Regions from separate parts of the Marinomonas rhizomae genome, predicted to be linked through region 1. Evidence: predicted binding sites of a transcription regulator. Region 1 holds the regulator's gene; each other region holds the start of a gene.
The links. The regulator FNR, encoded in region 1, switches genes on or off when oxygen is low (the NO sensors DNR and NnrR bind a similar motif). The targets are predictions, from matches to a motif close to TTGATNTANATCAA.
Positions count from the first base shown of each region.

Region 2: trhP (prephenate-dependent tRNA uridine(34) hydroxylase TrhP) is a predicted target of FNR. The motif match lies at 4,979-4,992, and genes of this name have one in related genera.
Region 3: KDW99_RS19075 (cytochrome ubiquinol oxidase subunit I) is a predicted target of FNR. The motif match lies at 3,875-3,888, and genes of this name have one in related genera.
Region 4: KDW99_RS05275 (OmpW family outer membrane protein) is a predicted target of FNR. The motif match lies at 4,806-4,819, and genes of this name have one in related genera.

Region 1 is NZ_CP073343.1:2,154,962-2,163,153, forward strand. It holds gene KDW99_RS10220 (SprT family zinc-dependent metalloprotease) at 1-183, shown strand, start outside; gene ttcA (tRNA 2-thiocytidine(32) synthetase TtcA) at 304-1,143, shown strand; gene KDW99_RS10230 (YfaZ family outer membrane protein) at 1,156-1,725, shown strand; gene KDW99_RS10235 (adenine phosphoribosyltransferase) at 1,787-2,329, opposite strand; gene fnr (fumarate/nitrate reduction transcriptional regulator Fnr) at 2,354-3,115, opposite strand; gene hemN (oxygen-independent coproporphyrinogen III oxidase) at 3,137-4,507, opposite strand; gene KDW99_RS10250 (alpha/beta family hydrolase) at 4,691-5,275, shown strand; gene tusA (sulfurtransferase TusA) at 5,304-5,537, shown strand; gene KDW99_RS10260 (CBS domain-containing protein) at 5,606-6,199, opposite strand; gene KDW99_RS10265 (hypothetical protein) at 6,241-6,546, opposite strand; gene adhP (alcohol dehydrogenase AdhP) at 6,757-7,767, shown strand; gene KDW99_RS10275 (MaoC family dehydratase) at 7,845-8,192, opposite strand, start outside.
Region 2 is NZ_CP073343.1:1,434,060-1,442,251, reverse strand. It holds gene KDW99_RS06720 (7TMR-DISM family protein) at 1-552, shown strand, start outside; gene KDW99_RS06715 (histidine triad nucleotide-binding protein) at 597-938, shown strand; gene coq7 (2-polyprenyl-3-methyl-6-methoxy-1,4-benzoquinone monooxygenase) at 953-1,585, shown strand; gene pdxH (pyridoxamine 5'-phosphate oxidase) at 1,588-2,229, shown strand; gene KDW99_RS06700 (TonB-dependent siderophore receptor) at 2,597-4,759, shown strand; gene trhP (prephenate-dependent tRNA uridine(34) hydroxylase TrhP) at 5,088-6,449, shown strand; gene KDW99_RS06690 (YfhL family 4Fe-4S dicluster ferredoxin) at 6,460-6,717, shown strand; gene trxC (thioredoxin TrxC) at 6,742-7,188, opposite strand; gene KDW99_RS06680 (hypothetical protein) at 7,340-8,029, opposite strand.
Region 3 is NZ_CP073343.1:4,066,816-4,075,007, forward strand. It holds gene KDW99_RS19060 (methyl-accepting chemotaxis protein) at 1-304, opposite strand, end outside; gene KDW99_RS19065 (sigma-54-dependent transcriptional regulator) at 463-1,827, opposite strand; gene KDW99_RS19070 (sensor histidine kinase) at 1,814-3,730, opposite strand; gene KDW99_RS19075 (cytochrome ubiquinol oxidase subunit I) at 4,062-5,516, shown strand; gene cydB (cytochrome d ubiquinol oxidase subunit II) at 5,513-6,526, shown strand; gene KDW99_RS19085 (hypothetical protein) at 6,526-6,663, shown strand; gene KDW99_RS19090 (TRAP transporter permease) at 6,756-8,192, opposite strand, start outside.
Region 4 is NZ_CP073343.1:1,131,105-1,139,296, forward strand. It holds gene KDW99_RS05245 (cache domain-containing protein) at 1-532, shown strand, start outside; gene KDW99_RS05250 (MgtC/SapB family protein) at 705-1,184, shown strand; gene KDW99_RS05255 (GNAT family N-acetyltransferase) at 1,186-1,614, shown strand; gene KDW99_RS05260 (GGDEF domain-containing protein) at 1,616-2,512, opposite strand; gene KDW99_RS05265 (YccT family protein) at 2,915-3,643, shown strand; gene KDW99_RS05270 (carboxylate/amino acid/amine transporter) at 3,698-4,573, opposite strand; gene KDW99_RS05275 (OmpW family outer membrane protein) at 4,889-5,500, shown strand; gene KDW99_RS05280 (HD domain-containing protein) at 5,615-6,253, shown strand; gene KDW99_RS05285 (MarR family winged helix-turn-helix transcriptional regulator) at 6,266-6,712, opposite strand; gene KDW99_RS05290 (DUF2798 domain-containing protein) at 6,816-7,268, shown strand; gene KDW99_RS05295 (Rieske (2Fe-2S) protein) at 7,469-7,798, opposite strand; gene KDW99_RS05300 (transglycosylase domain-containing protein) at 8,171-8,192, shown strand, end outside.

The sequences.
Region 1 (8,192 bases):
GGAATTTCACCTAGCAGAACCCATTCTTTTGAGGTGCCCCCTCAAAAGCAATCTTATGAATACCATTGCGCCTGTCAAAAACATCAATTTACTAAACAACGTCATACAAGAGCCCAAAGAGGCGTTGAGTACATCTGCAAAGGTTGTCGTTCCACATTACAATTTGTTAGCAAAAATAAGTAATATTCTTAAAAGTATCGCTAAAAAATGATTTTTTATGCACTTTTGCCTTATAACCTCCATTTTTGATGCGATAGATACATCCTTATAGTAATATAGACGCGTTTTGTTTACAGCGTGTATATGATGGATTTATCTAATCGACCTAAAGAAAAATTAGAGCTTAATAAGCTCCAAAAACGCCTTCGCAGATTAACGGGCCAAGCTATTGCTGATTTCAATATGATTGAGGATGGCGATAAAGTTATGGTGTGTTTATCAGGAGGTAAAGATTCTTATACTATGCTTGAGATTTTGCGAAATCTGCAGGCAAGTGCACCGATAAGCTTCAGTATTATTGCTGTGAATCTAGACCAAAAGCAACCTGGCTTTCCGGAGCATATTTTACCTGCATACCTAGAAGAGCTTGGTGTGGATTTTCACATTCTAGAACGAGATACTTACAGCATTGTAAAAGAAATCGTTCCTGAAGGGAAAACGACATGTGGGTTGTGTTCACGCCTACGCCGTGGTTCTTTATATGGTTTTGCTGAAGAAATTGGGGCCACCAAAATTGCCCTTGGTCACCACCGAGATGACATTTTGGAGACGTTATTTTTAAACATGTTTTTTGGTGGGAAACTAAAATCCATGCCGCCTAAATTGTTGAGTGACGACGGAAAGCACGTTGTTATTCGACCATTGGCTTACTGCAAAGAAGAAGATATTGAAGCGTTTGCGACAATGAAGGAATATCCAATCATTCCATGCAATCTTTGTGGTTCACAAGAAAATTTACAAAGACAAGTCGTGAAAGACATGTTGCAAAAGTGGGAGAAGGAGTTTCCTGGGAGAACAGAAACCATGTTCTCTGCTATGCAAAACATTGTTCCCTCACACTTAGCAGACACAAACTTATTTGACTTTAAAGGCTTAAAGCAGGAACCTGCGGCTTTTGACCGATTAAATATTATTTCACTATAGGATCGTATAAAGATGTATTTCACTCATAAAGCCTTGCTTCTTACTGCTGGAATTCTAGGGTCATCATTGGTTAGTGCATCAACAGCTACTGTTGCTTTAACAAATGAAACCGTAAAAGGTGATGCGAATTTTGATATGGGGACATATGGTGTAGATGCCGGCTTTTCTTATGATAAAGACGAGAGTATCTCTACAGGATATATTGGTTTGGGTATAGAAGATTCTGACCCTACTGGCCCTTTACAGGTTGGTCTTGGTGCTCGTATATATGGAATAGACACAGATTTAAAAAATGATAGCGATATTTCGGTTGCAATTGCATTAGGTGGTTGGTATCGCTATACAATACCAGAAGCAAATCGCTTAAGTATCTTTGGTTCCCTCTACTATGCTCCAGAATCTCTTTCTTTAACTAACTTAAATCATATGTATGTTTATGAAGTTCGTGCCGAATATATGACTATGAAAAATGCACGGGCATTCGTAAGCTATGGTAAAACAAGAATTGTATATGATAATGCGGCCGGTACACGGAAAGAGGCAAATAACGGATTTGCTGTCGGTGCAACTGTAGAATTTTAATCTATTTAATAAATAAAAAAAGGTGGCTTAAGCCACCTTTTTTATTTAACCGATAAAGATATCAGTCACCATCATACGCACATAAACTGAATACTGGTATATCACTGTCTCTCAACTTCTGGCTTCCACCTAGATCAGGTAAATCTATAATGGCTGCCACTTCTTTAATATTTGCACCTTGGCTCGTTAATAGCTTGATAGCGGCTAATAGAGTGCCGCCAGTAGCGATCAAGTCATCAAACAATAGCACTTCATCACCGGCTTTCACTGCGCCTTCTTGAATTTCTAGCTCAGCTTCACCATATTCTAGAGCGTATTTCTGCGAGATAGTCTTACCAGGAAGTTTGCCTTTTTTGCGTACTAAAATCAGTGGTTTTTGTAGCTCGTAAGCGAGCACGGCTGCGATCAAAAAGCCGCGAGCATCAATACAGGCTATATGAGTGATATCCGTTGCAATATAACGATGTACGTAAGCATCTACAACCATTCTCATGCCTTTAGGATCGCTAAAAATAGGGGTGATATCCCTAAAGCTAATGCCTTCTTTTGGCCAGTCTTCTATTGTTTGAATTAGTGATTTAACGTAAAAATCGTCGTAGAGCATTACAGTATAGCCTCATTTTATGATTCAAATGCGCGCGATTTTACCACAATCACTAGCAACCCCAACGATTTTTTGAATTTCTGGGAAATCAATTATCTCAATTTCCTTACCCTCAACATGTATAAGCTCATTTTTCTGGAAGCGAGTAATAACACGACTGACCGTTTCTACAGCAAGACCTAGGTAATTACCAATTTCACCACGAGACATAGATAGACGAAAAGAGCTTGCTGAGTACCCACGTTTTTTGAATCGGTTAGATAGATTTAATAAAAAAGAAGCTACTTTTTCATCTGCATTCTTTTTTCCTAACAAAACCATCATTTGTTGATCATCTGATATTTTACGACTCATCACTTTAAATAGTTGGTGCTTTAACGATGGGATCTGTGAGGACAACTCTTCAAGATGGCTAAATGGAATCTCGCATACCGTGGTTGTTTCTAATGCTTTTGCTGAGACAGGGTAAACATTGGAGTCAATACCACTCAGACCTACCAATTCACTAGGACAGTAAAAGCCAGTGATTTGCTCTTCTCCAACTGACGTAATGTTAAAGGTTTTTAGAGTTCCTGAGCGCACTGCGTAAACAGAATTAAACGCTTCACCTTGTCGAAACAAAAACTCCCCCTTCTTAAGGGGTTTTTTTCGTTCAATAATCTGGTCTAATCTATTGATATCCTCATCCGCCAACGCAATTGGCAGGCAAAGAGCGCTCAAGCTACAGTTTTGACATTGTGAGGTAAGCGTACTGTTGAACCGTGATTGTGTGTGTGTCATTGACATGTTTATCTCCCTGATCCCGACTTATATGACTTTTGAATATTTTATAGTGCCGTTAAGATATTTATCAAAAGCCATACAAATACAGCGAATTAATAATCTACCACGCTCTGTAACCTGAATAGTGGTCTGCATTCCACTAAGATTAATTTCTAGCATCCCATCTTCCAGTATAGGAGCAAGAGCTTCAACCTCATCAGAAAAATAGTCAAAGAAGTGAATATTATACTTTTTCTCAATGACGGCTGTGTTAAGTTCAAATTGTGAGATTAGCGTCATTATAACCTGATGTCGAATTCTATCATCAAGATTACTAATATACCCTTTAGCGATGGCTAATTGTCCCTTTTCAATACTTGCTCTATAAGCGGATAAATCGGTATGGTTTTGAATGTAAACTCCATTTAAATCGCTTATGGCAGAGACGCCAAATGCAACCAAATCTGTACCTGCATGAGTTGTATAGCCTTGAAAGTTACGCTGTAGCTTACCTTGCTTCTGCGCAATTGCTAAGCTGTCGGTCGGTTTGGCGAAATGATCCATGCCGATATAATCATATCCGGCTGAAATCAGGTACTCGATACTCATTTTTAGAAGGTCTAACTTCATGCTGGATATCGGCAAACTGTCATCTGAAATTCGTCGCTGGGCGCGGAATCGATCAGGTAAGTGGGCATAGTTAAAAAGAGAAATTCGCTCTGGAGACAGTTCAACCACATGAGCCAATGTCTCTTTAAAGCCTTCAATAGATTGATAAGGTAAGCCATAAATCAGATCGAAATTAATCGATTTGATGCCCAGATCGCGAGAATATTCGACAAGGTCGGACACCATTTCAATAGGCTGTACGCGGTGAATGGCTTCTTGAACTTTTGTATCAAAATCCTGAACACCAATACTGATCCGATTAATGCCTTTTTCAGTTAATAATTTTAGTTTAGATCGGCTAATTTCTCTTGGGTCAATTTCGATGCTGTAATCTTGTGTCCCGTCATTAATTAAATTAAAATTTTGCTGAATATTATCAAACAAGACATCAATTAACGCCTCAGTCAGAAAAGTCGGCGTGCCACCACCAAAATGTAACTGTGTTACTTCTTTTGTATGATCCAGCATGAGACTACGTAATCTCATCTCTTCACCTAGTAGTTCTACGTACTCTGCGCCTTTTTCGTACTGTTTGGTGACAATTTTATTGCATGCACAGTAGTAACAAAGGTGAGCGCAAAACGGAATATGAAAATACAGGCTAAGGGGAGCCTCAGAAGGCATTAACATCTTATCAATCAGTGCAATTTTACTGATGCCAGAGTCAAACTGAGGCGCTGTCGGATAAGAAGTATAGCGGGGCCCGGATAAATCGTACTTAGCGATAAGTGAAGAATCCCAAATCATGATGCGTTCCTATTAAAATTTCTAATAGGAGTTTACCCTTTAGTGACAGAGTATTAGCTGACACAGATCAATACTTAGCAAACTGCAGGAAAAACCTTGCATTGCTTTAGTGCCAATAGGCTTTTAGCAAGGTACTAACTAAGGTTCCAATCTGTTTTAATAGAATTTTTTGAAATTATAAATATGAAATCTTTTCCTTTTTATCTTGCTCACGGCGCTGGTGCGGGACATAACAATACTTTTTTAAAGCTACTTTGCGATGCTATATCAAAACAAAGGCAACAAACTGTTGTTCCTGTGACTTTTTCATACATGAAACAGCAAGAACTTACAGGGAAGAGGAGGCCGCCACCACGGTTTAATACTCTTATTCCAGAGTACGCTCGTTGTATCGAAAATGAAGAAGCGTGTATCGTCGCTGGCAAATCAATGGGTGGACGAGTAGCAACGCAGCTTTCACACCTACCTATGACAAAGGCTGTTGTGTGTTTTGGCTTTCCTTTCTATCCTGCAGGAAAGCCTGAGAAACATCGGCTAGCCTTCCTTGAAGAGTTACAAGTGCCGTGTCTTATCATTCAGGGAACACGAGATGCACTTGGGTCATATGATTGGGTAACCCAACAATCACTACCAGATAATGTGAATATTATTTGGATAGAGGGTGCGGATCATGACTTTAAAACCCAAAAAAAATACAATAGAAGTATAGACGAGATTATTTTAGACCTAGCAGTTCAAACAAAAAGCTGGCTAGAAAAGAACACCTAAACCGAAGCTTAATATTGAGAGAAATATTATGGAACACCAAGCTCTGCTTGATGCTACAGACTTACTTTGCCCTGAGCCCGTCATGATGCTTCATGTTGAAATGCGTAAGCTGTCACCAAAAGAAGTGCTAAAAGTCATTGCAACGGATCCGTCAACAACACGTGATATTCCAAAATTTTGTCAATTCCTTGGTCACAAGCTTATGCAGCAAGTGCAAGAAGGAGATATCTATTACTATTGGATTGAAAAGAAGGCTAGTTAAAGAAGAAAGAGGCCAGATTGTCAAGATCTGGCCTCTTTCTTCTTAGCAAAATAAAAACCAAGGGGAAATTAAGCTACTCTCAGTTTTCTTGAGGGTTCTTTATGACCTAGTACTGCGCTTTGATATGTATGTGCGAAGCTAGAAAAACCAACATCGATATCCAAACGAAGCTGACGAGCGACATCGTTAGAAGAGATCAAACCACGTATAGCCTTAGTATCTTCATCGATAACCAGTAAATGCTGCAACTTATTGTTGCGCTGACTAAACAGAAGTGACTCAATATCAGAATTTTTAAGAGATGTGTAAGATAAAGCAAGTAGCGTTTCTTTCGCTCTCATCAAATCCGCCACCATGAGTTCTGATCGCTGAAAACCGTTAGCAACTTGCTTGATAAAAATATCTTCAGACAAATCTTCGAGACTAATAACTCCAATAAAATGATTGTCAGTGTCGACTACTATCTTCATACGTACATGCTCTTGTCTCATTAATTGAACAAGCTCATCCGCACGAGTATTGGACTCAATGACTCTAGGTCCCGCCTTTTGAAAGTCAGTAAAAACAGATAAAGCTGGAGAATATAGGTTTATATTTTCTGTCATTACAGGCCAAGTTAAATCGTTAACGCTTTTTGTAGATACATAAGTTAAAGTTTTCATGATAAATCCCCAATGTAAAAAAAAGATAGATTGCGCGTGGGTTATATCAATGAAAAAGGCGGGGCTCTGGGATTGGTGTGATCAATAATTTTGCTGATAGCGGGAAGGCTATAATGCGGAAAAATGACAGCCATCGAGGTAGAAGCATGAGTTGTAAATGCAATAACTGCAAAGCTGTCGGCGTCTGGCTCATTGCTTTGATCAGGAACAACTACTTCACTAAATTTTTGTTCAGTAGAGGGTTCTAACCAACGAAACTGATTTGCTTCTTGAGCATTGGCGCGCTGAGATATCGTCAATAAAGACGATACAATAACGGCAATAATCATCAGCAACTGAATTTTCATGGCAATACCTAATCCTTGTTCCGTCTTCTAAATATAGGCTTGGCACAGACTAAATCCCAGTATTTTTTATGAAATGCCGCCTATTTTCACGATCAGACCTATTACTTAAAAATTGTGACCAATTTCAATATGGTTTGATCTATGTCGCTATTTTGCTCCTCAAATTCAGCTAATCTGTATTCAAGGTTACTCATTTATTGGGAGAATGTTATGAAAGCAGCTGTTGCAAGTGAGTTTGGTGCGATTTTGAAAATTGAAGATATAGCCAAGCCCAAAATAGAGGCTCATCAAATACTCGTAAAAATTCATGCTTGCGGAGTCTGTCACACTGATTTACATGCCTGTCATGGAGATTGGCCTGTCAAGCCAACGCTGCCCTTGATTCCTGGGCACGAAGGTGTGGGCGAGGTGGTAGAGGTCGGAAGTGCTGTTACGCATTTAAAAAATGGCGATCGAGTGGGTATACCATGGTTATTTAGCGCCTGCGGGCAATGCGAATATTGCCTAAGTGGTGACGAAAATCTATGCCTTTCACAACAAAATGCCGGATATTCCGTTAATGGGAGCTATGCTGAATATTGTGCGGCTGATGCTAACTATGTTGTAAAAGTGCCTGAGGGGTTAAATTATATTGAAGCCGCGCCTTTATTTTGTGCAGGCGTCACGACCTATAAAGCGCTAAAAGTTTCGGCAACGAAGCCTGGCGACTGGGTGGCCATTTTTGGGATAGGTGGTCTAGGTCATTTGGCTGTTCAATACGCGGTTGCTATGGGCTTAAGAGTGGTTGCTGTTGATACGGGCGAAGCCAAACGAGATCTTGCAACCTCATTGGGTGCAGAATACTTTTTTGACTTTAAAACGGATGACATTGTTAACGATATTTTAGATAAAACGAATGGTGTGCATGCAAGTGTTTGTACAGCCGTTAGCAAGGCTGGTTTTAGACAGAGTTACGATGTAGTGAGAAGAGGAGGTAAATGCGTCTTGGTTGGTTTACCGCCTGAAGATATGCCATTACCAATTTTTAATACTGTATTAAATGGCGTTAGTGTTGTTGGCTCCATTGTTGGGACTAGAAAAGATCTTCAAGAATGTTTGGAGTTTGCCGCACGCGGTAAAGTCAAAGCAATCATAGAAGAGAAAAAGCTCGAAGATATTAATGATATATTTTCAGATATGGAAAAGGGCGAGATCACTGGTCGAATAGTCATGTCTATGTAGTAATGCACAGAGCATGAAATAAAAAAGGGCGGAGCCATATGTGTGGTTACGCCCTTTTTAATGTGCCGCATAAATATCTATGCTGGTAGCATGATGGTTGCCTCGCCAGTTACAACCACTTTACCTTCACATTCACATACCGTTTTGAGTGTTGCACGGCGACGACGTTCATTGATATCCGTAACCGTTACCGTGGTCACTACTTCTTGACCGACAAAAACGGGGGCGCGGAATTTTAATGTCTGTTCTAAATAAATGCAGCCAGGACCTGGTAATTGAGTACCTATAGCCGCTGAAATGAACCCAGCCGTCAGCATGCCGTGAGCAATAGGCTTACCGAAAGATGTTGTTGCTGCATAATCCGCATCCAAATGTACTGGGTTTGTATCGCCCGTCACGTCTGCAAAAGCCTGCACATCGGCTTG
Region 2 (8,192 bases), 720 kb from region 1:
CTCCTCTGCCAACACTTAGAGGGTGAATTACACATATCCGAGAGTGGTCGTACACGAAGCATTAACATCCAACTGCCTATTCGCACACACATTCGCCCGTTGAATAACGACATCAGCCAACAACATCATTTTGATATCATATTATTTGGTCAAGAAGACAACGAACTGCAAAAAGCGCTAACGATTTTGCAAAATCACACCAATAAAATTGAACACTTCACGACACTAGAAAGCTTATTGGATTATTTAGAATTACCGGCAAAAAGAGAGTCTGGCTCTATTATTTTGGTCTTCGATAATGGCGGTCATATCCCTCATATAACGCAACAAAGATTACTACCCTTAATGCGCAGTGAAGATCAGTGCCTACTGATTAGCAACAATGTTAAAATGTCGCTAGATTATGCTAAAAAACTTGGTTTTGATGAATTACTGGCTGGTTCCGAATTAGAGGATCACCTAGAACAAAGGATATCTCGTCTTATACAAAAAGGAGACAGACTAAAGAACACATCTTTGTCACGGATCAATCCTTTGCGCAAGACGACTTGAAGCAAAACCACTACACTTGAATAATACAAATGAAAGGAGATGATATGGACTGTTTATTTTGCAAGATAGTAAAAGGGGACATTCCGGCAACCGTTTTATTTGAAGACGATGATGTTATTGCCTTTGATGACATAATGCCTAAAGCGCCCACCCATTTCCTTGTCATCCCGAAACGTCATATTAGTACATTAAATGACCTGACTGATGAAGATGCACCAGTGGTTGGCAAGCTACAAACGACCGCAGCCAAAATAGCAAAACAGAAAGGTATCAGCGACGCAGGCTATCGGGTGGTCATGAACTGCAACGAAATGGGTGGACAAACTGTTTACCATATCCACATGCATGTACTCGGTGGCCGCGCAATGACATGGCCTCCAGGTTAATAAGGGGAAATATAATGATCTCTTTCCTAGACAAGGCCGTATTACAGTTTGATCGCGCCTTACAGACGCTTGTGCCAAGTGCGGCAAACGCCAATCGACCTTCTCCTGCGGATACACTAGAAGAAGCCGAACTGGATAAAAGCGAACGCAAGCATTCATCTGGGCTAATGCGCATAAACCATACAGGTGAAGTATGCGCACAGGCACTCTATGCAGGACAAGCCACTACAGCAAAACTTGCCAAGGTTCGCCAAGAAATGGAACACGCTGCAGACGAAGAAATCGACCATCTCGTTTGGTGTGAGCAACGTCTTTATGACTTAGGCAGTAGACCAAGTATTTTGAACCCATTGTTCTATGGGGCATCGTTTATGATTGGTGCTGGTGCAGGCCTGATTAGCGACAAACTCAGCCTAGGGTTTGTGGCAGCAACAGAGGACCAAGTTTGCATTCATCTTGAAAAACACATGGCCACCTTGCCAACACAAGATGAAAAAAGCAAAGCGGTGTTAACGCAAATGCACATAGACGAAGCCAAACATAAAGCAATGGCGCTGGAAGCAGGCGGATACGAATTTCCACAACCTATTATGGCCATCATGACTCAAGTATCCAAAGTTATGACATCGACCACTTACCGGATTTAATCATGAACAGAGATCTGCATTCTATTCGTCGTGACTACCAATTCGACGACCTTTTGGAAGAACAGGCTGGTAATAACCCACTGGATTTGTTTGACGTTTGGCTAGAGAAAGCTATTGAGTCCTGCCCTGATGACCCAACTGCAATGATATTAAGCACCGTTGGATTAGATGGTTGGCCACATTCTCGTGTAGTGTTATTGAAACAACGCAATGACACAGGGTTTTCTTTTTTCACAAACTACGACAGTGAAAAAGCCCAGCAATTGGCGCAAAACAACAAAGCCAGTATGACCTTTTTTTGGCCTGCTCTATCTCGCCAAGTTCGTATAGAAGGCACCATAGAAAAAGTATCTCGAGAAACCTCAGAAACCTACTTTGCAAGTCGTCCACGAGGAAGCCAGCTGGCAGCCAGAACGTCTAGACAAAGCGCAGTCATCCCTAGCCGTGACGCACTGCAAAAGGCATTTGATGCTGAAGAACAAGCGTTCAACAATCAAGAAGTTCCCTGCCCTGAAAACTGGGGCGGCTATGTGCTAAAGCCCCGTTTCATTGAGTTCTGGCAAGGACGACCAAGCCGACTTCATGACCGTATTTGTTATACCCAAAAAGATAACGATTGGATAAGAACTCGAAAAGCACCTTAATGATTAGCTATATTAGTTTCGACCTAACCTAATAGTTCTACTCAAAAGATAGAGAGTTATCCGCTTTGATAAATGTGCTGAATCATAAAATCAAAAGGTAACTCTCTACATTGTGTTAAGTATAAGCCCCCATCATTAGACTCAAAACAGGTTTGCTCAATATTACAGAAGAACTGTGTGACATATAAAAGCCAGTAAAGTAATGAGCAACCCTTATTAGAATACTGTTTCAGTATCTATAATATCCCCATTAACTTAATTACCGTGCTAAACGATTTATAAAACTCCTTCACCCCCCATCCCCATTTGAAAACGACTATCATAAGCACTACTATACGCAACTCACTCACTGACACTTGGTTTACCTATGACCTTAAGAACCACCTTAATGATGATGCAAGCATGCGGAGCGCTTGTTTTTTCTACTGTGATTTTTGCCGAAAATACCGCAAATGACATCACACAAGACAGTTATCTCAATGATGGAGATAACAACGTTAAGGATGGATCCAACATAGAACTTCAGACTCTTCAGGTACAAGGCCGCGCACTGTCTTACTACAAGGAAGATGAAGCAGCACTTGCTACTCGCACCGCCACGCCGATTGATGAAACGCCTCAGTCTGTTCAAGTGGTGACAGAATCCTTGATTGAAGACCAAGCCGCACGACAAATCACAGATTTGTATCGCTCAATATCTGGCATGTCGCAAAACAACGTATCCACTGTAACCTTACGCGGCTTTAGCCAAGACGAAGTCTTGTACGACGGCCTTAAAGGCGACCCATTTGGTGACTTCTCTATTCCTCAACTGTTTACCATTGAGCAAATACAAGTCCTCAAAGGCCCATCTGGCGCAATCTACGGCGCGGGTGAACCTGGCGGTGTCGTAAACTATGTGACGAAAAAACCGACGTATGAACAGAAAAACACCCTCAAAATCAGCGCGGGTAATAAAGACTTCCTAAGTGGTAGCATCGAATCCTCTGGCCCAGCCAATGAAGACGCCTCGCAACGCTACCGTGTTGGAATCTACTCCGACGGTCAAGATTCCTACCGAAACAATGTGGAAGAAGAAAACCAGATTATTGACCTTGGTTATGCTTGGGACATCGATGAAAACAACACTCTTACCGTTCAATACACAGACATTCATCAATACATTTCTGGAGCGCGTTTACGAGGTATTCCGACTGATGACAATGGTAATTTCTTAGCGGATACTTCTTGGAACAATAACGAAAAAGGTGATTACCAAGAGCTCGATGCACAAGTCTTTCAGACTCGCCTAGACCACAGCATCAACTCATGGCTGGACAGCAACCTCTCAGTTCGTTACTTCGAAAACACCGAAGCCCAGAAATATCATGAAATAAACAAACTGATAGATAGCAATAGCGATGGCGCTGCAGATACCACGCAACGACAATATCGTGACCAAGTCCGTACTCGCAAAGGCATTACGCTTGCAGGTAATTTAATCGCCGAATTAGGCGATCATACTCTGCTAGTCGGAAGCGACTATTTCCACCAGAAAAATAGCTTTCTATACAGCTATGCAAACAAAGCCGATGGCGTTTCCAATCTTAGCCTAACTAACCCTATCTACGGACAAGATGATGTTAATAGCTACACCATGCACTTAAAAACCGATGAAACCACAACAACGGATCAAATTGGTTTGTATGTTCAAGATCAATGGAAAGTAACCAATCAACTAGACTTACTCGCTGGCGCTCGCATTGACCGCTTTGAAGAAGAATACCAAGACCACACATCCAACAACGTCAAGCAAGACTACAACGACACAGGCTACTCCAGCCGAGTTGGTGCGACGTATAAAATCAATGACAACTGGAAACCTTATACGTCGTTCTCTACCGGATTCGTTCCACAAGACGCCGCAGACCAACAAAAATCAGCCGATGGCCGCTTATTTGACCCAGAAAAAAGCCAACAAATCGAAGTCGGTGTTCGCAGTTATTGGTTTAACAACCGTTTAAACGTAAACCTAGCGGCTTACCACATCACCCGTGAAAACATCCTGCAAGAAGACCCAAATGATAGCAACTTGCTGGTTTCATTTGGTAAAGTTCGCAGTCAAGGAGTTGAGCTAGATATCATGGCAGACATAACCCCTCGCTGGGTAGCCAATCTAAGTTACGCTTACAATGACGCCATCGTAAAAGAAGCCAACGACGGTATTCAATACGCCGACGGAGATCGTTTTTCTAACGCGCCTTATCACCAACTCGGTTTGTGGACACGATACGACTTCCCTAGCATAAACTCCTCTATTGCCTTTGGAGCCGATTTCGTTAGCGACCAGATAAACAGACAGGGTCAAACCGTAAAACCTTACACCGTCTACGACATGTCATGGCAGACACGATGGCAAGATTGGCGATTCCAGCTAAACATCAAAAACTTGCTTGATAAAGAATACGCTGTCAGCGGCTTCACCGAAAAAATTGGTTCATTCGTCGGTGAACGTCGTCGCGTTTACCTTTCTGCCGCGTACGATTTTTAATCAACAAAAGTGAGGAAATAAAGCCCGCCAAACCCTCCCCCACTAAAAGGCTGGGAGGTAGTGAATTTGCGACAAAGTAACAACCCCATCCTAACCTTCCCCTTAATAAGGGGAAGGGACTGGAACATGCCCTTAGCTCCTCCCCCTGCCAAGGGGGAGGTTGGGAGGGGGTTTTGCTCGTTTGATTAGTCGCCAAACACCTCATTCCAGATAGGCATTTTGACCTAGATCAAGCAGGTCTTAATTAGACGATTAATCCCGCCCTCAGAGCTTGAGTTCAATTAACACGCAGGTAAACTCCGCCCGTTTTGATCGATCGGTGAACCTCATGTCTCAAGAAAAAATCCTCATGCCAGAATTGCTCTCCCCAGCAGGTTCGTTAAAAAACCTACGTTATGCCTTCGCCTATGGCGCAGATGCTGTTTACGCAGGGCAACCGCGCTACTCTTTAAGAGTACGCAATAACGAGTTTGATTTAGAAAAGCTGGGCATTGGTATTAATGAAGCCCATGAACTGGGTAAAAAGCTGTATGTTGTCAGCAATATCGCGCCCCATAACGCGAAACTGAAAACCTACTTACAAGACCTAGCGCCAGTTATTGACCTCAAACCAGACGCGCTCATCATGTCTGATCCAGGCTTAATAATGATGGTTCGCGAAGCCTTTCCCGATCAAGCCATTCATCTGTCCGTACAAGCCAACGCGGTCAATTGGGCCACGGTGAAATTCTGGCAACAACAAGGTATTTCTCGCGTCATTTTATCTCGTGAATTGTCTCTTGATGAGATCGAAGAAATTCGCTTGAAAGTACCCGACATGGAGTTGGAAGTCTTCGTTCATGGTGCGTTGTGTATGGCCTACTCTGGCCGCTGCCTGTTATCGGGTTACATGAACAAACGCGACCCAAACCAAGGCGCTTGCACTAATGCCTGCCGATGGGAATACAACGCCCACGAAGCAACACAAGACGAAACAGGTCAGATCATTGCCAGCAGTGCAGCTTCAGTGCAAATCCAAGAACCAACAGATCAGCTATTTTTGTTACAAGAACGCGGTCGTCCAGACGAATATATGCCTGCGTTTGAAGACGAACATGGCACTTACATCATGAACTCTAAAGATTTACGCGCCATTCAACACGTTGAACGACTCGTAAAAATGGGCGTACATTCTCTAAAAGTGGAAGGTCGTACAAAGTCTTTTTATTACTGCGCCAGAACGGCACAAATCTATCGCAAAGCCATTAATGACGCCGTCGCAGGTCGCCCTTTTGATGCCAGTCTCATGAGCAGCTTAGATAACCTAGCAAACCGTGGTTACACAGATGGCTTCTTGCAACGCCATCGTCATGTGGACCTACAAAACTATGAAACAGGTAATTCCATCAGTGACAAACAGCAGTTTGTCGGTGAAGTCATTGCAACCAACGAAGACTCACTCACTATTGAAGTGAAGAACCGCTTCAGTGTTGGCGACTCATTGGAACTGATGACACCAAAAGGCAATGTCACTTTTGCATTAAGCGAACTAAATGACAAACAAGGTCGCCCTATCGACGTAGCAAAAGGCAGTGGTCATGTGGTGTCTATTCCTTGCCCGCCAGGTATTGATGCTTCCATGGGGATCCTAATGAGAAACCTATCGGAAGGACAAACCACCCGCCAGCCTCACGCCAGCGCGACGGCATAGAGACAAAGCAATGGCACTATTAATCAATGATCGATGCATAAACTGCGACATGTGCGAACCAGAATGTCCGAACGACGCCATCACCATGGGCGCCAAGATTTATGTCATTGATCCAGATAAATGCACAGAGTGCGTTGGTCACTACGACCAACCCACCTGTGTCGCCGTCTGCCCTATCGACTGCGTTAAACCCGATCCAAACAGACGCGAAACAGAAGAAGTGCTATACGAAAAGTTTGTAGAAATGTATTTTGACACCAGTGTTTAATACCTAACTAATATCAAACATATGTTAGATAGCAGGCAAGTTCTGCGCTAACCATTGTTGAAACTGTGCTTTTGGCAAAGCGCCAGATAAACGAGCCACTTCTTTGCCATGATGGAAGATCATCAAAGTCGGAATAGAACGAATATTATAACCACCAGCCGTCGTTTGGTTCTGCTCAGTATCTAACTTCAAGAAACAAGCTTTTGTCGACATCTCGCTGGCTACTTGCTCGAAAATAGGCGCGAATTGCTGACATGGTCCGCACCAAGATGCCCAAAAATCGACAACCACAGGTAAGTCATTGTCTGTGATATAACGTTTAAAATTATTATCACCGCCCATAATTGGACTGATAGAGAGAACAGGCTTTTTACACTTGCCACAAAGAGGCTTATTACCCAGCTTGTCTTTCGGCACACGGTTCTTTGTTCTGCAGCTTTGACAAACGATTTGGATCGGTGAATTGGTCATTTTGAGCCTCGTGATTACGTGCTTTCATTCATAAACAGAACGAGATTAAATCGAAATATGGCGTGTTTACCAACCTTGAAAAATAAAAAAGCGAATCATTTGATCCGCTTTTTGTCGTCTTAACTCACTCGATTCAACTCACGCCACTAAGTTATTCTTCTACATCCGCATGAGATTCGGCTTCAAAGCTTTCCACCTGCTCGAAGTTCTCCATCCAGAAATAGGAACTTACCAAGCTAAACTGGCGTGTTGTACCTTCGTCTGCAACTTGCTTAAGCTGCCAAACAAGACCCGGCGCTTCTGGGAAGTGTGTGCCTTTGATTTGGTCTTCGTATAAACGATTAATCAGCGCATCATCGCCTTGCCCATTCGCCAATAAACGCACAATGGATGAATGCAACGATTCATCAAATATCGCCATATCTTCTGCATGAGCCGCGGTTACTGTCAGCGCAAGCTCAACACCAGTAGGGTTCGCAAATATGCCATTAAAAGCTTCACGCAATAAACCATACGCATTAAAGAAACGCTCATGTAGCAGACAGTCGGCATACTCTTCCCATGAACGATCATCCACCATATCGTGGCTGACTTGGTCTATTTTGCCTTCTGCCAACTCTGGAAATAAATGCGTCATTACAGCCTTGGCGGCGTCCGCAGGCCCAAGGTCATTGAGTGACATCATGCACATCTCGCGCAGCTCTGCCGCATCCATCTTCTCTACGTCATCCTCGAAATCCATAATGCTCAAAAGAGCACGATAATCTTCGTCAGACCACGCGTTTGGAATCTTGCTAATTTTCTTAAAGGAATCGATTTGAACGGTAAACTTAGCTTGCATCGAGCACTCCTATTTGAACGCTAACATTGCAGGAAATAACACTGGTAGGCTTTGTAAGTAGCCAATATTGATCTTAATAAAGAAACAGACCGAGCAACCAATGTACAGGGAGTGGAAGCAAGATGCTATCTATCGGAAAAAATGTTTTGAGCAGTTATTACAC
Region 3 (8,192 bases), 1.9 Mb from region 1:
CGGATTTCAGCTTAGCTGCTATAAACGCAATCTGGTTATCTGGCGCACCTTTACTCACCCAATCTTCAACGAAGTTGTCGTTTGTCATCAAATGGGAGGCTGTAATTAACGGAGTAATTTCTGTACTGATTTGCGAGGCTAGATTACTGAGATGGGTTGGTAAAACTTCTTTTTTTAGCTGTTCTAGTTCTGTGTCTAGTGTAGAAAGAGCCTGAGTACTGACAGAAACAACAGTACTAACAACAAGCAACACAGCAAGCACAGAAAACATGCGACTTCTAATGGATAGACTTTGCCACTTCATAATAACGTCCTTATTATTCATTCTTATTGTAAAGTTATCGTCAAATACTACACCTCAGTTAATGACAAAAACAAACAATTTTCTTGCAACAAATAACAACGCCATTAACCAAAGAAAGCAATGACTCCAATCAAGAAAAATTTCATCTCTGAAAGTCTTCAAAACCCATAGCGCTCGATTTTCTTAATCAAGCCTTGTCGTGAAATACCCAGTTGCTTGGCGGCTTGAGTGCGGTTGCCTTGGCTTTTTTCTAAGGCTTGGGTAATTAGTCGAATTTCAAGGTCTCTAACTTGTTCATCTAACGTCGCATCGGTTGTTGTTACGCTTGTCATAGCGTGATGAACTGGTTCACCGCTGGGGTAAAGCAGCTGAATGTCTTCCATGGTAATTTGCCCTTGCGGACAAATAGACGCGACGCTTTCCAGCGCATTCTTCAATTCCCGAACATTACCGGGCCATGTTTGATCTCTGAACCATTTCACAGCTTCAGGACTGAGCTGTAATTGCTTAGTTTGCTGACTTTGCAAGCGCTGTAGAAATGACTGTAGTAACACAGGAACATCTTCGAGTCGCTCCGACAGCGCTTGGGTTTCAATATTGACGCCTTTAATGCGGTAATACAGATCCTCTCGGAAGCTGCCTTCGCGAACCTTCTCAACTAAATCGGCATTGGTCGCAGAGATCACTCGAATGTCGATGTGCTTCTGCTCTCGTCCTCCAACAGGAAAGAAGGTACCTTCCTGCAACACCCGCAGCAACTTGACCTGCATGGCTAATGGCATTTCGCCGATTTCATCCAAAAACAAGGTACCGCTATCGGCCAAACTCAATAAACCGACTTTGTCTTTTTCCGCCCCAGTAAAGGCGCCTTTCACGTAACCGAACAACTCGCTTTCTAATAAATCCGCCGGAATCGCGCCGCAATGCACAGAAACAAACGGCTTGGCTGCGCGATGACTCAAGTCATGCAAGGTACGAGAAATGACCTCTTTGCCTGTACCCGATGGCCCAGTCACTAAGACCCGTACATCCGTCGGCGCAATTCGCTCCACCAGCGCCCTGACCTTTTGCGAACTCATCGAATGACCGATATACGCAGACGCACCTTGAGCGGATCCACTCACTTGTTTTAACTGAGTTAATTCACGTTCTAAGGTGGTTTTGGTGATGGCTCGGCGCACTACAACCGCTAACATATCTGGGTCAATCGGCTTAGCAATAAAATCCCATGCGCCAAGCTCGATGGCTTTTAAGGCCAAGTCTCGATCGGCGTGGCCTGTGATAATAATCACTGGGCGGCCAGCGAATTCATCCATAGCCTCCAAGGTCACTTGTGGATCAAAATGCGGTGGCATTGATAAATCCAATAACACCAAGTCTGCATCAAATTCCGCTAAAGCCGATTTGGCTTCGGCTAAACTCGCCGCCGTTTTCACATGGTAATCTTGGTTGGCTAACCAACGGCTCGCCAATTCACGAAATGCGGGTTCGTCATCAACCAGTAATATTTTATTTTGTGTCATGGAATTCTCTATTTGAAAGCGCTGCGCCAGAAAAATGGCGAGGTAAAATAAGTTCAAACGTCACCGGCCAAGCCAAATCAGAGCGGTGCCAAATCTTGCCACCATGGGCATCAACAATACGGCGCACAATGGCTAAACCAAGACCACTGCCGCCCGCTCGCTTAGTCACAAAGGGTTGAAACAAGGCTTCACCTTGTAAGCTTACATCGATTGCTGGTCCGTTGTTGTGGACGCGAATCACAAGCTGTTGGCCCTCTTCTTTGGCTTCAATAAACAACTTGCTATCGGGCGTGGAGCGTAAAAAAGACACGGCATTATCAATCAGGTTGATGAACACCTGCTGCAACCGTTGCGAGTCTGCCTCCAGCTCCAGCGTTTCCTCTATATCAAGCTCATAACTCACGCCTTCAAGCTGAGCTTGTGCCAATACGCTTGCAACCAATGATCGCAATGGCGTGGCAACAATTTGCAATGACAACCCACCTGAATACACCAACATGTCGCTCACTAAACGGTCGGCTCGCTTAAGCTGAGTCTGTATATGCTGGCGCGTATCCACAGGCGCGTCATAAGCGGCCATGGAAATAATATTGAGCGGATTACGCAACTCGTGGGCCATTGCTGCTGACAAGCTGCCTAACTCAACCAAATGCTGTTCATCCATGCGTTTTCGTTCCGCCACCGCCAAGGCCAACGACCTTTCCAACAAACCGCAGCTGGTCGTGAATAAAGACGCAAACACTTCCGCCGTAAGACGCATACCTGGGCTGGCATCTTCCCAACCAATTAATACAAAGTGCCAATCAGACTCCGATCGAGACACCTGTATAGCCAACGCGTTATTCTGCCCTTTTACCGGATAGTCGCCATGTTGCAATTGAATCGCTACATTTTGTCTTATTTGTCGCGAAAGTAACTGCTCACCAACATTCGTCAATTCTGCCCAACCCCGAGCCTCTCTCAATTGTGTTGACCAAGTATCTAACACAGCTTCATTTAATAAAGCACCGGGGTAAATAAGCCGAGAAACCAGACGACTTAGAGGCTGATAAATCACCGCCGCAACCACCAAAATCAGCAAGGAATACAACCAGAGTTGCCAACTGGGTACATTGGCCAGCGCCTGCAAACCAATACGACCAGACACCACGCTGATGACCGCGATCACACAGAGAATCACCAACATCATGGCAACCCAAAGCAAGGCCCGATTGGCAAAGGCATTAACCGACAAAATTTGATAGCGAACTACCGCATAAACCAACAATAGCAAATAGGTTGGCAGTAAGAGCATGGGATAGGGAAACCAGCTAATGCCAAAGGAAGGAAACACAAAACTGGTCGCTAACAACAAGCCCCAAGCGCCAACGCCAAACATGGCGAGAATGGAGCGTTTCTTATTACCAGAATGTCGATACCAACCAAACAACAACACCCCATGAGCCAAGATGCCGATCAACACCGTATAGGCAAGATTCCATGTCCCCGCCTCGGTAAAGATAAAAAAGGAACGCGTGTCTAGCGTACTGATCGCATCTCCAGCGCCAATCCACCAGCTTTGTAATACCACAGCAAAACTGGTCAGATAAAACCAAGGCACTACTTGATATAAGCGTTCCAGCATAGGCTCTTTAACCGAGCCAGAGTTCACAAAACGAATCGCAAAATGTAAGAAGAAGGTCGGCATCAACGGGTTGGCCAGAATGATATGAATACCAATTTGCTCGTAGCCTTGGAACAAGACCACATGCCCAAAGCACCAAATCGCCATCATAATGGCAAAACCTGCCAGAGCTTGTAGATCACTTTGTTTTCTAGCTCGCCACAATAACCAGACCGCGACCAATACGCCGCACACACTGGTCACCAACATGGCCACTTCAAACATCAGGGAAAGTGTCAAAATCGTAAACCTCGTTTACACCTAAAAGTGAGAAAATCGTAAACCTTTTTTACACTTCACGCAAAGACGAAAATTTTTCCTTTAAAATCAACAGTATAAATTTAACTAATAGTTGGCCTGTCCCTTGCTATAGGTAAAGCAAGCTTGATCTAAATCAAACAATTTTCAAATGACAGGACAAACATCATGAATGCTGGCTTTTTAATGACCGAAATCATCGCGCTTTTTAGCATTGTGGGCTTAGCCCTATTGCCTCTAGCGTTGCAACAAATGCGTGCTCAACGCGTTAAGAACAATTCCTAAGTCCATCTTATTTTAAACGGGAGTTGCCATGGACCTCGATGTCGCCATTTTATCTCGCATACAGTTCGCCTTTACGGTGAGCTTTCATATTATTTTCCCTAGTATCACCATTGGTTTGGCGACACTGATCGCCATTTGGGAAGGCATGTGGCTAAAAACACATAATCCTTATTACCTCCAATTGGCTAAATTCTGGATCAAACCTTTTGCGATAACCTTCGGTATGGGGGTGGTTTCTGGCATCGTTTTGTCCTATGAATTTGGCACCAACTTCTCCAAATTTTCGGAGATTACTGGCGCGGTACTTGGGCCGCTGATGGCTTACGAAGTGCTCACCGCTTTCTTCATGGAAGCCGGTTTCCTTGGCGTCATGCTATTTGGTTGGCAACGCGTTGGTCGCAAGCTGCATTTCTTCGCCACTGTCACCGTTATGATAGGTACTTGGATTTCAGCGTTTTGGATCATAGTGGCGAACTCATGGATGCAAACACCAACGGGCTACAAGATTATCGATGGCAAGTTTGAAGTAGAAAGCTGGATGGCGGTGATCTTCAATCCATCCATGCCTTATCGCCTCACTCACATGGTGGTGGCGTCATTAATTACAGCAACCTTCGTGGTAGCAGGCATCAGCGCCTATTATTTATTGAAAAAGAAAAACATTCCTTTTGCTAAAAAAGGCTTATCTATGTGCATGTGGTTTGCTTTGGTGTTAACACCGCTGCAAGCATGGATTGGCGATATGCATGGCTTAAACGTAAGAGAGCATCAGCCCACTAAATTGGCAGCGATGGAAGGCATTTGGCCTGCCGAAGAAGAAAACGTTCCGCTCTTGTTATTTGCTATGCCCAACATGGAGACCGAATCCAACGATTATCAAGTCGGTATTCCAAACCTAGGCAGCTTGATCCTAACTCACTCTTGGGATGGCACGGTGCAAGGTCTAAAAGCGGTACCGCCTGAAGACAGACCGAATGTGCCGTTAGTGTTTTGGTCTTTCCGTGTCATGGTTGGTATTGGAGTTGGCATGATGGGCATTGCTGCGCTAGCCCTCCTACTGCGTCGTAAAGGACGCTTGTATGAGAACAAAGCGTTTCTGTCTCTCGTAACATTATTTACCCCTATGGGTGTCATTGCGGTACTGGCAGGTTGGTATGTGGTCGAAATCGGTCGCCAGCCTTGGATTGTTTATAATCTGGTTAGAACGTCCGAGATCGTATCGCCACTTCCAGCGGAACGAGTGCTCTTTACCTTAACCATGTTTGTCATCATTTACAGTCTGCTGATCGGTGTTTATCTCTACTTCATGCGCAAGCTGATTAAGAAAGGGCCGCCATCAATGGAAGCGCTAGAACAACAACTGATTGGCATGAAAGCGCCGGGCTATGCATTGGCTTGGGTAAAATCGCTAACAACGAAAGAACAGCAATTAAAAGAACAGCAAGCAAACGATCAACCTTCACAAGCACAAGGAGATAAATGATGGATTTGGCTTTTTTCTACTTCCTTGTCTTAGGCTTTGCCATCTTTATGTACGTGCTACTCGATGGCTTCGACCTAGGGATTGGCATTCTCTACCCTTGGTTTAACCAAGAAGGCGAGCGTGATCATTTAATGCGTTCTATTTCACACGTTTGGGATGGCAACGAAACTTGGTTAGTGTTTGGTGGTGTGGTGTTGTTTGCGGCGTTTCCCACCGCTTATGCAGGCATTACTTCGACTTTTTATCTGCCTATTATGCTGATGCTGTTTGCGTTGATCTTTCGTGGTGTGGCGTTCGAGTATCGGTTTAAGTCCGATACGTCTCGACCTTATTGGGATTTCGCCTTTAGTGCGGGTTCGGCTATCGCTGCGTTTTGCCAAGGCATGTTACTAGGATCGATTGTTCAAGGCGTACCAGTCGGTGTCGATAGCTTGTCTAGCCTACACTGGCTAACGCCCTTTTCTATCCTAACAGGCTTTTCTGTAATGGCAGGTTATGCCTTGCTAGCCGCTTGCTATCTGTTTATGAAAAGTCGCGGCCGCATTCAAGAGCACGCGGCAAAATTAGGTAAAAGACTTTTACTAATCACTATTTTAGCCATGGTCATCGTCAGCCTGTGGACGGTGGCTAACCAAGTAGACATTCGTCAACGTTGGTTCTCTGGCTTAAATTTCTTGTGGTTATCGCCCTTGCCTATCATCACCTTAGTGGTTGCATTGTTGGCTTGGAAAGATCTAAACAGTCACGCCACAGGAACCGTTCACCATGAAAGTCGACCATTTTGGTATGCTGCCACCTTGTTTTTATTAGGCTTCGCGGGTCTTGTGGTCGGCTTGTTCCCTTATCTAATACCAAGACAATTAACCTTTATGGAAGCCGCATCGCCTGACAGTAGCTTGCTCTTCTTGCTGCCTGGTATTTGCATCTTCGTGCCATTGATCTGCGCTTATACTTTATGGGGCTACCGTGTTTTTGCAGGCAAGGTGGAAGATTATCAGGAGGGTTACTAATGTCTCTAAAAAGCCTGAAAGAAAAAGCCGCCAAACTCAAATCGTGGCAATGGTTTTTGCTGCTGTACGGCATCGGTTTTATTGCAGTATTAACCGCATCTTATGGAATTAAACTGCTAATGACAGGGTTGCCTTGAGCAATACTATTCGCATAAAAAAGCCCCACACTTTACAACTTTAAGTGTGGGGCTTTTTAGCATTATTCAGTAAAAGATTACGACAATAATGGTTACACTTTAGCCGCTTTAAGCGTATCAGTTTTCGCGCCCATGCTCGCTTTCACAAGCAAAACGGCAAACACCACCACACCCAATACTCGCGCACTGACCACGAACAAGGAAGTGTCCGTAGCAGCCGCAGGCCAAGCAATAAGTACCGCGGCAACAACATATAGTAAACGAGTTACCCAAGATAAATTCTCACGTAACCAGCCAGAAAAGCCGATGCTCATCGATGCTGTTGCCAGGGTAGCAAACAAGATCGCTGCGATCACACTCGCCGTTGTCCCAATCAATAAAATCCCCGGCATGGTCACGAATAAGAACGGAACCAAAAGCTTAACAAAACCTAGTCGCATGGATTCAACGGCCGTTTCATTCGGTTCGGCACCAGAAATTGTCGCCGCCGCGTAAGCTGCTAATGCAACAGGTGGAGTAATGGCAGACACTAAACCAAAGTAGAAAATGAACATGTGCGCCGACAGGGTTTCCATACCAAGTTGTGTCATCGCAGGCGCAACCAATACCGCGAGTAACAAATACGCCGCTGATGTTGGTAATCCCATACCCAAAACAAAAGACGCCAATGCGGTGAGTAATAAGACGGCCCATAAATTGCCATCACCCAGTTCAATAATCAAACCAGACAACATCAAGCCCATACCGGTCAAATTCAGAATACCGATAATCACGCCAGCGGCTGCAACAGCCGCTACAATCGGTAGCGTCGAAGACAAGGTTTCCTTACAAGCCGCAATCAAATCGACCACATTTATACGAGTGGCTTTTTTCCAAGGACAAACGAGCAAACCAGCCAAGATCCCCATAACGGCCGCTTGGGTTGGTGATTTACCTGAAATCATTAGACCGATCAAAACCACCAGCGGAAGCAAAAGATAGCTCTTTGTTCTCAGCGTTCTTAATAACAATTGTAAGCCCGCTTCGGTATCCCTTTCTAAATTAAGGCGTCCAGCTTCTAGGCGTACTGAAATCATCAACGCCAAAATATACAAAAGTGCGGGAACCAAGGCGGCCATTGCGACTTCGGCATAAGGAATCCCAATCATTTCTGCCATCAAGAAAGCAGCAGCCCCCATAACCGGTGGCATAATTTGCCCCGCCGAAGACGCAGCGGCTTCGATCGCTCCAGCCAGTTTTGCGCTGTAGCCCACGCGTTTCATCAACGGAATAGTAAAAGTACCTGTGGTCACTACGTTGGCCACAGCGCTGCCATTAAGGGAGCCAAGCAATGCGCTAGACAAAGCCGCAGATAAGCCAGGGCCACCTTGTACACGTCCAGTCAAACCACGGGCCAAATCAACAAAAACCTCGCCCGTACCAATTTTAGTTAAAATGGCACCAAACAAGCCGAATAGGAAAATATACTCAACGGCGACCCCCATTGGCACACCATAAACCCCTTCAGTCGATAACATCAGAGTTGACGT
Region 4 (8,192 bases), 1.0 Mb from region 1:
TGATACTTATCAGCGCAAAATTGGGCAGATTATAGAGCCAAATTCTGCTGGACAGAGTGTATTTCATTCGCAAGATATTTACGCATATAGCGTATCCCCATTCATGCCTTTCGAGTGCTACGGTGGAGAACATACTTATATTTATAATGCCGCCATTCGTAGTCCTGAAAAAAGCAATGAAGTGGTTGGCGGTATCGGTATCGTATTCGATTCTACGGTAGAGTTTCGTGCCATTCTTAATGATATTTTGCCCAGAGACAATGGTGTTGTAAAAACAGGTACTAAAGCCTTGTTCACCACTGATAAAGGCTTTGTCATTGCAAGTTCGTCGGATGATCATGCTGTTGGTAGTGTCTTTTTTCCTACCATTAACATGACAGAGCTATACCAAGATGGCAGCACTGCAACCGCTATTAGACTAGATGACTCTGCATATCTTATTGGTGCTGCCAGATCGAACGGATATCGTGAGTACAAACGTCAAGATGGTTATGAGAATACGATAATTTCTTGGGTGCTTGTCCCTTGTTAATCTAAAGAAATTAATATGATGTCATGGAAGACATCTCTGTTTTATTGCGCGTCTCTTTCCTGCTTTTTTTGTATGTATCTCTGACTAAAAACTGTACTAATCGCAAAAACTCAGTAACCTATTGATCAGGTTTTATTCTTCTCGTCATGGCGTTTGTCCTAAGAAAGTTTGTATGAATTTAGAATCGTTATTTTCCATTACTCCCTTTAGCTGGAGTTCGATTGCTACGGCTATTTTTTGTGGCGTTATTGTCGGCTTAGAGCGACAGTTGAGAGGTAAGCCAGTAGGGATTCGAACGTCTGCATTAATTGTATTAGGCACGTATGTGTTTATTGCTTCGTCGATGTTTGTGGCTGCTGATACAACGGACCCATCACGAATTATTGGCCAGGTAATTACTGGGATTGGTTTTCTGGGCGCTGGTGTTATGTTATCTAAAGATGGTGCTGTTATAGGGGTTACCTCTGCGGCAACGATTTGGACATTGGCTGCAATCGGGGTGTGTATTGCGATTGTTGGTTCTTACGTGGCGATAAAGTTATCCATTATTGTGGTCGCTATTTTATATGGCGTAGACATTCTTGAGGAATATTCGTCTGCTTTTACACGCGGCGTACATTCTAAATACAGTCGTTGGCGTAAGAGAGATTAAAATGGTGTCAGGTTATCAGGTTAGTAGTTCTCGTGAAGAAATGGATTTTGATGTTATTCATGGTTACATATCAAATACGTATTGGGCAGAAGGAATCCCTAAAGAAACTTTTAAAAAGGCATTAGATAATTCATTATGTTTTGGTGTTTTTTCCTCTGAAGGAAAACAAGTTGGTTTTGCCAGAATGATAACGGATCAGGCAACCTTCGCGTATTTGGCGGATGTGTTTATTGATGAAGCACATCGTGGTAAAGGCTTGTCTAAGTGGCTTATGCAGGAAGTCCATGATCATCCCTCTTTACAGGGGTTGAGAAGAATCCTACTGGCCACCAGGGATGCACATAGCTTATACCAACAGTTTGGCTACACATCGTTGAGCTCACCTGCAACCTTTATGCAAAAATGGCAGCCGGATATCTATAAGGGATAGTTTATTCAGACCGTTGTATGCAATTTCGCCCTTGTTCTTTGCCTTTATAGAGTGCTTTGTCTGCACGCTTAATCATTTTCAGCGCATTATCATTATCGCTATGGCGCTGTGTGAGTCCTTGGGTAATGCTAAGTGATAATTTAAATTCACTGAATTTTTGCTCGGATATGAGTACTCTCAATTTTTCCGCTATTACTTCGGCTTCAATTTCTTGTGTGTTTGGTAAAATAATGATGAATTCCTCTCCACCAAACCGAGCAATAATGTCGGTTTTTCTAATTGCTTGAGATAAGGTGTTGGCTATCTCGATCAAACATCTGTCACCAATATCATGACCGTACATATCGTTTACTTTTTTGAAATAGTCAATGTCAATCAGTATGAGACTCAATGCCAAGTTTGAGACCTCTGCATTATCTAGTTCTTGGCTGAAATAGAGGTTTAAACCTCTCCGATTCAGTAGACCAGTTAAAGGGTCTTGTATGTTTTCATTTTTCAATTGTTCAGTGAGCTCTGAATAGCGTTTGAGAAAAAAGCGTCCAAATACACCACTAAAAATAATAGAGGCAGCTAGCCAAAATCCTCTGTCTATTGATTTTGTGCTGGAATACGCTTCTTCCGTGAGGTCAATGAAGTGCTCGCTAAATATCGTGGCTAAGATAACCCCAATGACTAGCAGAATGGTGATAATAAGAGATTCTCTATAACCCCCAATTAATGCGGCCATGACAGGGTACAGGGGTAGCAAATAAGCGACCTGACTGTTGACGCCACCAGATAAAACTAGAGAAGGGAGGATTATAATAATAGCAATGAATAAAGAGATATAAATCTCTAATGCAGGAAAAGCATTACAACGGATGACGACGTAGAGGCCGGTTACCATTACTAAATCCACTAAACCAATCCATGTAAAGTAGATAGGTAGCGTGACAAAAAAAGGGCGCAAGGTGAGATCAATAATTAAGGTTAAGATGGATAACTCAATTATGCGCAGAATGAGTTTGTGGCTCAGCTGAGTTTCAATTTTGTTTGGCATAACTTTTATGTAAATGTCCTGTTTTAATAGAATCAAAGGATTTTGTATAAAAAAATAATCAGCAATAGTGTCATCATGAAGCTACATAGAAGTATGTAGAGACTCTGCTTTTTGTCGAGTTGTGTTCGATGTCTCTGTTTTAAGTCATGAAAAAAGACAAAATCGAGTAAGTGACCTCGACGCGCAGTAAACCTAGTAAATTGAACAGCACTATATGCTAGATTCAACTTTTGCTTTGTTACGTGTTGTAAGGGAAAATCGATGAAAATAAGAAATTATGCTATTTCGTTTGGGATTTTATTGGGCAGTTTCACTGCGTTACCAGCAATAGCGGCTTCGTTTGAAGTGCCGCGGTCTTTTGAAATAATGTATGTAGACCTTGAAAGTGCTAGTCAGTTTGGTAATGACTTTAAAGTGGATCTTGACGAAGGTCAGCATCAGATCGTTGTGCGTTTTAATAAGTTGTTGCGCAGCGGTGGCGATACTCATGAGTATCAATCAGAGCCAGTTGTCTTAGATTTGCAGTTTACGAAGAATGGGTATTTGATCTTAAAAGCTCCTTATATATCTAATCAGAAACAAGCTGAGGCCAATGCTAAAGATCCACAATTTACGATTTATGATGATGTGACCGGACAGGACGTTGATTACAAAAAGAAAAGTTTAACAACTAAGTCTGGGCTGCAAAACACCCGTGACTATGTCTCTGAGATTGAAAAAGTAACGGCAACCAAAACTTTGGACAGTATGCGCTCTGATTCTGGTCCGGTTCGAGCGCCAATTCTAATGGCAGAAGATGTGGCATTGGGCATGATGCAGTTTTGGTATAACGAATCTGATGAGTTAACTCGCAAAGATGCTCGAATCTGGATAGCGGATAATATGTACAAGCCTAAAGTTGCTAATACTCAGCTTGATATGTTCCAGTTTTGGGTTAAAAAAGCGGATAAAGAAGCGAAAAAAGAATTCCAAGCTTGGCTATTAAAATGATTTTTTAAGTAATAAACGCCCAGTGGAAGCTGGGCGTTAGCTAATACAGTTAGGCTAAGCGGGCACTTTTGCTTCTGCATACTTTTGGTTGAATTTATCGTTGACCCAAAGTGCCAACAATATAATTCCGCCACCAATGGCTAGACGCACAATGTCGGCATCTCTGTTCCAGAAAACCACATTGACGATAATCCCTGCAGGAATAAGAAGATTATTGGCTACGGCCAGAGTACCTATGTTCACCATGGTTGCGCCTTTATTCCAAGCAAAATAGCCTAACCCAGAAGCAACGATGCCAAGATAGGTCAAAATGGACCATTGTAGCGTCGTTGTTGGGAGCTTATCTGGGTTACCTAATGCTAGGTAACACGGTACAACAACCGCTATTGCTCCAAGGAAAAACCATCCAAATACAGTGCGCTGTGGCAGATCTGGGCGCTCTTTTGCAATAATGCGTTTATAACCAACTTGTCCTGAAGCAAAGCAAATATTAGCGCCTTGAACGATCAGTAATCCTTTAATAAAGCCTTCATCTATACCTTGATAACGGATAGCTACAGCTCCTAAAATGGCCAAGATTGCGCTGATGGCAAAGCCTACATTAAGACGACGATCTAGCATGTCATTGATAAGCGTGACATATAGCGGTGTCATAACGGTAAAGAGTAGAACTTCTGGCACTGATAAATATAAGAACGATTGGTAGTAAAACCCGTACATGATACCAAGTTGTAAAGCACCACAGATCATTAGTTTGAATGCGATTTTTGCTTCAATTTGACGCAGTTTGAGGAAAGGCAAAAATACAATAGTAGCAAGTGCGACTCGCATTAATACAGAAAACCAAGCATCGACTTGCCCGGCTAGGTAAACCCCAATCAAGCTGAATGAAAACGCCCAAAGTAGGGTGACGGCAATAAGTATCGGCATATTGATTGATTCCATATGAGAGTTTTCGCAAAGTTTACCGATTTTTAGTTGAATGGTAAAACAGTTTACTTATTTATTCTTAATGGTTTACTAATGTGTCTACGGTGAGCTTTTCCTAAGGTAATCTTTTTTTATCAGCAAGATAGAGAGAACGTAATTTGTTCAGATAATAACTGTTTTGTTGATCTATCTTCGGTATTGCTGATATTGCCTTTAGAGTTGCCCCAAAACTTTGATCTAGGTTAATAATTTTATTTTTCATCCTGTTACCTTCTTTGTCACAGATATTTTATTTGATCAAAAAAGGAATCGATTATGAAAGCTTTACTTCCTGTTGTCTTTGTTTCTGCGCTTTGTTCATCTATGGCTTTAGCGCACAATGCCGGTGATATTTTTGTTCGTGGTGGCTTAGCGGCTGTTATGCCAGATGAAAGCAGCGATGATGTTGCCAGTTCAGGTGAATTAGAACTGAATAATGATACTCAAGTGGGTGTGACACTTACTTACATGTTGACTGATCAATTGGGTGTAGAGTTACTCGCTGCGACACCTTTTACTCATGAGGTTTCTACAAAAGGTTTAGGGGATGTTGCAGAAGTGTCGCACTTACCTCCATCTATCATGGCGCAATATTACTTTGGCCAAGCGAACAGTCAAATCCGTCCTTATATCGGCGCGGGTTTGAATTACACCGTCTTCTTTGATGAGAAAGGTAAGGGGGCATTAGCGGATACGGATGTCGACCTTGATAATTCTTTTGGTTTAGCTGCTCAGGTTGGTATAGATGTAAATTTTGCTGAAAACTGGTTTGCTAACGCCTCTCTTTGGTACATGGATATCAATACTGATGTGCATACAGTGGTAGGGACTTTTGATGCTGACATTGATCCTATTACCTTTATGGCAAGTGTTGGTTATACCTTCTAAAACTTTGACCTAGGGGGATATGGAAAGGCTTTGGTTTTCGAATCAAAGCCTTTTTATTGTGTTGTTTCATAGGTGTAAGATAGGCTTTTCTATTTAAGGTTATTTTGGAAAACGATGTCTTTAACTTTTGTTTCTGAGTTTGAATCTCGCTGTCGGGCTTTTTTACAGGCTCAAGACCACGCTGATACCGCCCATGATTTGAATCATATCTTGCGAGTGGTCAAAGTTGCTAAGCAGCTTGCTTCAGCTGAAAACGCTGATTTGGCAGTGGTCGTTCCGGCCGCTTGGCTTCACGATTGTGTATCTTTACCCAAAAACCATCCCGAACGGCATTTGGCTTCGACATTGGCGAGCGATAAAGCCATTGAGTTTTTAGCCTCCATTCATTATTCAAGTGAGTATTTCGACGCGATCCGTCATTCTATTAAGGCTCATAGTTTTAGTGCCAATATTAAAGCGGAAACGCTTGAAGCTAAGATAGTGCAGGATGCAGATCGTTTAGATGCATTGGGAGCTGTCGGTATCGCTCGTTGTATGCAAGTAAGTGGTACGCTTAATCGCGCTTTGTATGCGTCAGATGATCCTTTTTGTGAAGCCCGAGAGCCTGATGACTCCCTATACTCAGTTGATCACTTTTATAATAAGTTATTGTGTATTGCTGGAAGCCTGAATACGCCCTCTGCACGGTTAGAAGGCAAACGACGAGAGGCGATAATGAGGTCTTTTTTAGACAATTTAGCATTAGAGATTTAGTCAGCATTTCTTTTATACTTTGTGATTAATGGCGTTTAAATTTGAGAGCATTTTGGCGCCAATATCTAAAAAAACCTTTAGCTCTTGATCACTAACATCCGTTCTCATTTCTTTTAAAATAGCTTGGTCTGCTTCTGCTAATTGTAAGTAAAAGCTTAAACCTTTTTCGGTTAACTGTAGGAATTGGCTACGTTTATCCTTTGGATTAGGGGATTTAACCACCAGCTGTTGGTTCACTACATCTTGAATTAATCGAGTGATTTGGCCTTTATCTCTTTCTGTTATATCTGCAAGGTAGTTTGCTGTGCAGTTTTCTGTTTCATGGATATTTTTCAAAACCATAAAATACAAAGGAGATAGGGGAATTCCATTCTTTTTCATGGTGTTCTTCATGGATGTCTTTAATCCACCGATGGTGCTTATAAAAAGAGTTTGTAGTTCTGATTCGTAATACGTCATGGGAAAAAGTCCAGATAGTTGACAAAGTCAACATAAAGTCATATGGTTGACTTTGTCAATTTCAATTCTTGTGTTAACCCTATCATTCATTGCGAGAGGATCTATGTCAAAAAATGTTCAGAAAATTGGTGTGATTTTCGGTTTGGTTGTTACTTTTGGTGGTTTTTTAACCTTACTGATGACGTGGAAGAATATCGGTTTTACTGATGGCTTCATAGGAGCTTGGCTCTCTTCTTTTGCCTTGTGCGTTTTGTGTATTGCGCCAATTGGTGGTGTTATTGCTTTTATCATTAATCGACTGGTTAATTTAATCTTTCCAAGTTTATCTTCTGTGAAGAAAAACATTGTTTTTGGACTTGTTATGGCGGTGATGATGGAATCTATTATGGCCGTTGTTACTACGATAAATCTACACGGTTTTATGATGATAAAAGAGTTTGTTGATTTTTGGCTTGCGACGTTTGTTTCAGCGTTACCGGCTGGGTTGGCTATTTCTGTATTGATGTCTCTAGTTATTAAGCCGAAATTAGCCGCTTTTTGGGCTAAGCCTGCATAAGGTTGTTTTACAACAGGAGTGTAACTGAGCAGCCTTGAGCAATCGAGGACATTAGCAGTAGATGCTTAGATCGTCAAAAATTCAGACATAATTGAACGTCTGTAAAGAGTAAGACGCTAAGCTTGCTATAAAAGGGTAGCGTCTTAATAGATAAGAATATTTAGGTTGTTCTTTTTAAATTATTAAAGTGAAATGCCTGTTTAGGCGAACAATAAGTAGCAGTTACCTTGCTCTATTCCTACCGTGGCTTTTTTAAGTTGGCTACCTTGGCAGGGACCGGTAATGCAGGTTCCGTCTACAGGTGAAAATAAGGCGCCATGATGGTGGCACTTTAAGTAATCACCTTCTTCATCTAACGCAAGGTCATCAGACCAATTAAGTTGCTTCTTTTGATGAGGGCATAGGTTCTCAAAAGCCAGAATCTGCCCTTGCTGTTTAGTGACTAAAAAGTTGTACTCTTCAACTTTTATGCTTAGTGCTTTGCCTTCAGGAAGGTTTTGAGCATCGGGGATAAGGTACTTGTTAAACACGTGATTACCGCACTTTTTTATAATGAATGTAGTTTATTTCAATAGAATTGACGCTTTCCATAATCATGCGCACTAAATTCGGCAGCAAAAAATATTGTCTTCTTAGTGGTGTTTTCTTTCAAATCTATCGCTGACTAAGCTAATAAAGTTCAGCGAAACGTCAGTTGTATAATCTTTCTGTGAGCAAAGACTCTAAAGTGCTATTGATGACGAGTCAATACGCAAGAATTGAGTTAGTTGTTTTTAGACCGTTGCTTGCTTCCTATAAGCTCCTTATACTTGCGCGCTATGACTAAAAAAACGCCGACAAAATCTTCCCGTAAGCCCTCAACTCGTTCGAAAAAGCCACCTAAATCTTCTTGGTTGAAGAGGATGATTCGTTTCTGCTTTAAAT